DNA from 2 places in the Bacillus sp. H1a genome. Region 1 is predicted to be linked to the other one. Evidence: predicted binding sites of a transcription regulator. Region 1 holds the regulator's gene; the other holds the start of a gene.
What was found. Region 1 encodes Rex, which represses fermentation and respiration genes when NADH is low (regulators of the CRP and FNR family bind a similar motif). Its sites were predicted from a motif close to TTGTGAAATATTTCACAA; they were not measured.

Region 1 (4,072 bases):
TTCTAGTTCTTCAATTTTTCGAGTACGTTGACGCTCTAACTTTTTACGTTCTTTTTCTTCGAGATAATTTAATTTTTCTTGTGCAACTACTTTTTGAACAGGTACTTCATCTTCTTGTTGTTCAAATTCTGCACGCTCAATCATTTCATTTTTCTTTTCAACGTAGTAATCGTAATCACCTAAATATTCCTGTGCACCTTCTGTTGATAACTCAACAACGGTTGTCGTTACGCGATTAATAAAGTAGCGGTCATGTGAGACGAATAGAAGAGTACCTGGATAATCAATTAAAGCATTCTCCAAAATTTCTTTACTATTTAAATCAAGATGGTTCGTTGGCTCATCGAGAATTAATAAATTTGATTTTTGCATCATGAGTTTTGCAAGAGCTAATCGAGCCTTTTGTCCACCACTAAGAGAAGATACTGGTTTTAATACATCATCCCCTGTAAATAAAAAGTTGCCTAGTATAGTGCGAATTTCTTTTTCGGGTTGCAGGGGATATTCATCCCATAGTTCATTTAAAACTCGCTTAGAAGATGTTAAGTTGGCTTGCTCTTGATCATAATAACCAACAGATACATTTGATCCGAAAGCAACGTCTCCGTGTAATAGCTGTAACTTATTCACAATGGATTTTAATAATGTGGATTTTCCAATTCCGTTCGGTCCAACTAATGCAACACTGTCACCGCGAGTTAAGCGCATATTTACATGTTCAATAATCGGTTCCTCGTCATAGCCAATAGTTGCATCTTTTACTTGCAAAACATCATTTCCACTTTGTTTTTCAATATCGAAGTGGAAGGAGGCTGATTTAGAATCACCTAATGGTCTAGTTAATAATTCCATTCTGTCTAATTGTTTACGGCGACTTTGAGCGCGTTTCGTCGTAGATGCACGAGCGATATTTTTTTGAACAAAGTCTTCAAGTTTAGCGATTTCATCTTGTTGTTTTTCATAACGTTTCATCTCTTGCTCATATAATGCTGATTTTAAGTCTAAATATTTACTGTAGTTACCAACAAATCGTCTGCTTTCCTTATTAGAAATTTCGTATACTTGTGTAACGAGTTTATCTAAGAAATAGCGATCATGGGAAACGATTAAAATCGCACCAGGATAACCTTGTAAATATTGTTCAAGCCACGTTAGTGTTTCAATGTCCAAATGGTTTGTAGGCTCGTCTAAAATAAGTAAGTCTGGTTTAGTTAATAATAATTTCCCAAGAGCTAAGCGTGTTTTTTGTCCACCACTTAATGTAGAAATTGTCGTCTGGTGCGTTTCAACTGGGAAGCCAAGACCACTTAAAATTGAGCGGATATCCGCTTCGTACTGATAACCACCTTGATCTTTATAATCTAATTGTAATTGGTCATAATCAGCTAATAATCTCTCATATGTAGCCGCATTTGAAAAGTTTTCTTCTTTTCCCATCTCTTGCTCTAGCCTTCGAAGTTTCGTCTCCATTTGCTGTAGATGTGTAAAGACGGTTAACATTTCATCCCAAATTGTTAAAGATGTTTCTAATCCGGTATTTTGAGCTAAATACCCAATTGAGACATCTTTCGGCTTTATAATTTCACCACCATCATGAGATAACTCTCCGGCAATTATTTTTAATAATGTAGATTTCCCGGCCCCATTTCGGCCGACTAATGCGATACGATCTTTTGTTTGTACTTCCAATTTTATGTTTGCAAGAATTGTTTCTGCACCGTATAATTTCGAAAGTCCATTCACTTGTAATAAAATCAATGTTTTCACCTCAAATAATTTCTTAACTTTGCCATGTTTATATTTCTCAATCATACTAAAAATAGTGTATAGTTTAAAATAAAGAGAGAATACTTCTTCTCTTTATTATACAAGGAAATTCATGAGTGCTAAACTTCTGAATTTGATTCAAGTATATGAATAAAGATAGGAAGAGAGGAGAGGTTATATGGATCAGCAGAAAATTCCACAGGCCACTGCTAAACGATTGCCTCTATACTATCGATTTATCCAAAACTTATCTCTTTCTGGTAAGCAACGTGTTTCATCAGCCGAATTGAGTGAAGCGGTAAAGGTTGATTCCGCAACTATTCGAAGAGATTTCTCATACTTTGGAGCGTTAGGGAAAAAAGGGTATGGATATAACGTGAATTATTTATTATCATTTTTCCGTGAAACACTTGACCAAGATGATATTACACGTGTAGCGCTTATTGGAGTAGGTAATTTAGGGACCGCTTTCTTACATTATAATTTCACGAAAAACAATAATACAAAAATTGAAATGGCGTTTGACGTTAGTGAAGAGAAAGTTGGAACAGAAATCGGAGGAATTCCTGTATATCATTTAGATGAATTAGAGGAGCGTTTATCAACTGATATACAAGTGGCAATATTAACGGTACCCGCTACAGTAGCGCAAGCTGTGGCAGATAGATTGGCAGAAACGAACGTGCATGGTATTTTAAATTTCACGCCAGCACGATTAAATGTGTCAGAGAATATAAGAATTCATCATATTGATTTAGCTGTAGAGTTACAAACGCTTGTTTACTTTTTGAAAAATTATCCACAATAAAACGCAGAGGGGACAACCTCTGCGTTTTATTATTGTTTTTTCTTTGTGAATTTGACTAAGATAAGGCGAAGTGCCAAATTGAAATCAATTGTTGCCATAACTGCAAATAGTATTGTCCACATATTCCAGATTGTATCTGTCACGTTCGTAATGGCGAAGCGTGTGAAGACACACCCAAGAAGGAAGTACAATGCAGCCATGAACAATGGTGAGTTTCTCATATTAAAAATCCTCCGATAAAGCCTTGCATTTTTTCAGCTTCTTTAATCATTTCTTGAATGTGCTCATTACTTACTACAACTTGAGCGACTGCAACCAATGTATTCATTGCAACATGAGCTGCAATAGGAACGATAATTCGTTTCGTTTTTACGTATAAAAAGGCGAATACGAGCCCCATAGAAGTGTATACCAATAAGTGAGTAAAATCAAAATGAATCGCCGCGAATACAAGCGAACTAATGATAGCTGCAATAAAGAAGTTAAACTTCTTATAAAGTGTGCCAAATAAAATTTTCCTAAATACGATTTCTTCTAAAATAGGCCCTATTATAGATATAACAATAAGGAACCAAGGTGTCGTTCTTGCGATGTCCATAAGCCTTGCTGTATTCTCAGATCCAGGTGTAATCCCTAATAAACGCATTTCAATCATACCGGCAATACTTTGTGAGAACAGTGCTAAGAAGAACCCGATAATAATCCATCCAATTGTAGCTGGAGCAGAAGAGCGCATTTTATCTAAATGCCGGTCACGAATATCTGTTTTAAGTAACCAAAGTACGATACATAATGCAATAAAGAAGCTAATGATTGCCCAATGGCCAGTTATGATTTGACCTTTTTCCTCAATGGTAAATTCTCTATTATCATAGAGTCCTGTTTTTAGGAGAAGTGGTAATCCAACAATCCCAGATAACTGCATTAAAATGTATGTAACGATAATCCACCAATATTGTTTCTTCAAATGGCTTAACCATCCTTTCTAACTCTAGTGTATGAGATAAGGTAGGATAACATGTAAATATCCTATCTGTGATATAAACGTTCAATCGTATTATGATTTTTTTGTAAATCTGTATTTAAAAATGAAATAGGAGACAGGAAAAAGTTGTACGTGTAGCGAAAACAACTTAGGGTGTCTTTCATATTGTAACATACGAGAAGTGGAAACAACGATTCATATAGTAAAGGTAGTAGAAGAAACAACAATTATATATAGAAACGTTTATATAGTAATTTGCGAAAAAATTATGATTTTTTTACTTGCAAAAGAAATTGAGATTATTTATTATTATAAGTGTGTTAGCACTCGGGAGAGTTGAGTGCTAATAAATAAAATTTACATAACAAAATGAGGAGGTTATTGTTCATGCTAAAGCCATTAGGTGATCGCGTTGTAATTGAACTTGTTCAAGCAGAAGAAAAAACAGCAAGTGGTATTGTATTACCAGACACTGCAAAAGAAAAACCACAAGAGGGTAAAGTTATTGCAGT
Region 2 (4,072 bases), on a different contig from region 1:
ACATTGAACAAGTGGTAAAACATTTACGAACTTTTAGTGGATTCCCTCTTGTTGGTGCAGAGCACTTAGTTGATGCAACGCAAAATACAGATGCATACACAGAAGTATCTGCAGCGCTAAAAGTATGTATGATGAATATGTCTAAAATTGCAAACGATCTTCGCATTATGGCATCTGGTCCACGTGTTGGATTGGCTGAGATTCAATTACCAGCTCGTCAGCCAGGTTCATCTATTATGCCAGGTAAAGTAAATCCAGTTATGGCAGAAGTAATTAACCAAGTCGCTTTCCAAGTAATCGGAAACGATCATACAATTTGTTTAGCGTCAGAAGCAGGACAATTAGAGTTAAACGTAATGGAGCCTGTACTTGTATTTAATTTAATTCAATCTATCAGTATTATGAATAACGGATTCCGTGTATTCCGTGAATATTGTATTAAAGGAATTACAGCGAATGAAGAGTTGCTGAAGCAATATGTTGAGAAAAGTGTTGGGATTATTACAGCGGTTAATCCTCATATTGGCTATGAAGCAGCATCTCGTATTGCACGTGAAGCAATTGAAACAGGAAAATCTGTTAGGGAGTTATGTTTAGAACATGGTGTACTGACAGCTGAAGAATTGGATATTATTTTGGATCCATATGAAATGACGCATCCTGAAATTGCTGGAGCTTCTTTATTAAAGAATAAAAAAATGTAATGTAAAAAACACCGATCCGTTTGGATCGGTGTTTTATTTTTAAAAGATATTAAATACAGAATTTAATTGAAGTAAGCTAATAATAGCTAAGAAGATTAAACTATATTTCATCACTATTTTAAATAGAGCAGATTCTTTACCAACTAGTCCAACTGCCGCACAAGCAACTGCTACAGATTGTGGTGAAACCATTTTTGCTATTGTACCACCAACTACGTTTAATGAAACGAGAGTAGATGGAACGATGTTTAATTGGTCTGCAGTTACTGCTTGAAGTGGTGCGAATAGTGAACCACTAGATACTACTGAACCTGTAATGAATACGCCAATCCATCCTAAGATTGGAGAAAGAATAGGGAATGCATTTCCAGTAGAAGAGAATGCAAGTCCAAGTGTAGATGACATACCAGAGTAGTTCTCTACATAAGCTAAAGCGATAACGCTACAAATTGTATATACTGGAACTTTTAATTCTTTTATTGTTTCAATCATTAATTCTTTGATCATTTTGCCGTTTACACGGTAGACGATAAGTGAAACGATAATTGCTAATACAATCGCAGTAGTTGTAGAAGAGAATACATCTAGTTTGAAAATAGCTGCGAAAGGTGCATCAGCTTTTGTGATTGGTGCAGTTTTTATAACTTGATTATGAAGACCAGGGAATTGAATGTTAAATACTAAGTTTGCCAATGGACCATCCGGAGCAAATAAAGCTTTAATTGGTTTTAAATTAAAGATTGTTACAAATGCAGTTAAGAATACGAATGGAGACCAAGCATATAAAATTTGATTGAATGTATGAGATTCTTTTTCTTCTTGTTTTTCTTCTTTAGCAGAAGATTTTGGTTGCCAAACACGTAAGAATAATGTAAGAGCGACCATACTTACGACTGCTGCGAAAATATTAGTAAGTTCAGCGCCTAAGAAGTAAGTTACAAGGAACTGAGTAATCGCGAAAGAAACACCACTTACAAGAATACCTTGCCAAGTTTCTTTAATACCTTTAATTCCATCGACCATTGAAACAAGTAAGAATGGTAAAATAACGCTAATGAATGGCAAAATGTAAACTGCTTGACGACCGACAGTTAATGCATCTAGCCCAGTTAATTGTGCAGGTACTGTAACTGGAATACCCATAGCACCCATAGCACCACCAGCGATGTTAGCTACTAAACAAATACCTGCTGCTTTTAATGGATTAAAGCCCATACCTACAAGTAATGCAGCTGTAATAGCAACTGGAACACCGAAACCAGCTGCGCCTTCTAAGAAAGCACCGAAAGAATAAGCGATTAATAATACTTGTAAACGTTGATCATTTGTAATACTTGAAATGCTATCACGAATGACATTGAATTGTTCTGTTTTAACAGTTAATTTGTAAAGGAAGATAGCTGCGATAACGATAGTACAAATTGGATAAAATCCAGATAAAACCCCGAATCCGGCAGATGCTACTGCTGCAGTTGCAGGCATTTTATAAACAAATATTGCAAGGATAATAGCAACAATTACACTGTAAAGACCAGCGATGTAACCTTTCATTTTGAATCCCACTAAACAAATGATGAAGCAGAAAATTGGAAGTGCTGCGATTAGTGCAGATAACCAAATATTGTTTAATGGGTCATAAATTTGTGTCCAAGTACTCATAATAATGACAACTCCTATCTATTATATGTGAAGAAATTCACATTATTTGTGAAACTATTCACAATCAACTTACATGCTTAGTATATTCTCCTTCAACACTATTGTCAACGTAAAAAAGTATAATTATTCCATAATAGTGTTAAAAGTAAAATTTTGTTCATAAAGTAGACAAAAAGCGTACTCAAATCGATTTGAGTACGCTTTTATAAATTATTTGCATATTCTTTCATTTTTTCATATGTCATTGGTCCTACATGCTTATATTGAATGACACCTTTTGTATCAATAATAAAAGATGTTGGAATGCTGATGATTTGATATGCGGCACCTGCTTGTCCTTTCTGATCTAATAGGACGGGGAAAGTGTATTTGTTTTCTTCAAGAAATTGTTTTACATTACTCGGATCTTTTTCAGTAGCTGTTGCATTTACAGCGACAATTTCAATCCCTTTATCCTTTGTATCATGATAAAACTTTTCCATATCAGGCATTTCTATTTTGCACGGACCACACCAACTTGCCCAAAAGTTTAATATTACTTTTTTTCCTCTATAGTCTGTAAGATGAACTTCTTGACCATTTGTTGTTTCTAGGAGGAAATTAGGGGCGATATTACCAATTTCAGTTCCAATTGGAATGTTTGATTCTGAATTTATATCTTCTTTTTTGTCTAATAGGAAGTTATGGATAATAGTCCAGCCAATTGCGATACTAATGAAAATAACAATAAACCATTTTTTAATATTACATCCTCCTCCTTACTTAAATTTCCTTTTTATCGTAACAAAGAGGTTAAATATGGTCAAATTACTTTACGATAGGTTATCAATTATGGACGGTATTTTACAATATCATTACTGTACATTTCAGTAATGTGAAAATATAACAAAAAGGCTGATAAATCAACATTTGCAAGCAAAGTATTACTATCCCTTTGTTTTGCTTTTTCTTTATATCATATAGTATAATATTCAAAATCAGCAGGGGTTTTTTCCTGAACTGTGTGCTGATAAAAGGAGGAAAAATTTTTCAGCATTATAGGTTGATAAAGTTATGTCGTAACAGGAAATATAAGAACAGATATATAAATAAATAATAAGAAAATAAAAACGAAAATGAGGGGAACTTTATGAACCAAAATCAATTTGACTGTCGTATTTCAGAAGAAGACGTACAGATGTTAAGAGCATTAGCTCATCCACTTCGTCTACGTCTAGTAATGGAACTAATGCAACGTGGAACATGTAATGTAACACAATTACAAGAGGTATTAGAAATCCCACAATCAACTGTTTCACAGCATTTAACGAAATTAAAGCAAAATAAAGTAGTGCGCTTTGAGAGACGTGGGTTAGAAGTGTATTATCAAATTCATAACGATAAAGTAAGTGAAGTAGTAAAAACATTATTTTCTTAATTTTTGAATATTATGGAAGAAAGACGTGTGAAATATACGTCTTTTTTTATTTGAAGTAAATAATAATGGTAACGCTTGAGAGAGTAAATGTTAGTACGTGGGGGAAAAGACTACCGATCAAAGTGTTACTTTACGGAATATATTCCAAAGGGAAATGAAAAGATAGAAAGGAGTGTAATAAGTAAAAGGAGGAATAACAGTATGGATGTAAAACGTGTGAAACAGATATTATCTTCTTCAAGTAGAATTGATGTTACATATGAGGGAGTACCAGTATGGATTGAGAGCTGTG

Region 2: U860_RS0119290 (lactate permease LctP family transporter) is a predicted target of Rex. The motif match lies at 2,410-2,427, and genes of this name have one in related genera.

Annotation. Positions count from the first base shown of each region.
Region 1 covers NZ_AYMH01000035.1:7,962-12,033, reverse strand. Annotated here, with positions in the region: gene U860_RS0116375 (ABC-F family ATP-binding cassette domain-containing protein) at 1-1,758, opposite strand, end outside; gene U860_RS0116370 (redox-sensing transcriptional repressor Rex) at 1,946-2,575, shown strand; gene U860_RS0116365 (YdiK family protein) at 2,605-2,796, opposite strand; gene U860_RS0116360 (type II CAAX endopeptidase family protein) at 2,793-3,542, opposite strand; gene groES (co-chaperone GroES) at 3,948-4,072, shown strand, end outside.
Region 2 covers NZ_AYMH01000042.1:80,654-84,725, forward strand. Annotated here, with positions in the region: gene aspA (aspartate ammonia-lyase) at 1-704, shown strand, start outside; gene U860_RS0119290 (lactate permease LctP family transporter) at 744-2,363, opposite strand; gene U860_RS0119295 (redoxin domain-containing protein) at 2,567-3,106, opposite strand; gene U860_RS0119300 (metalloregulator ArsR/SmtB family transcription factor) at 3,493-3,780, shown strand; gene U860_RS0119305 (acid-soluble spore protein H) at 3,982-4,072, shown strand, end outside.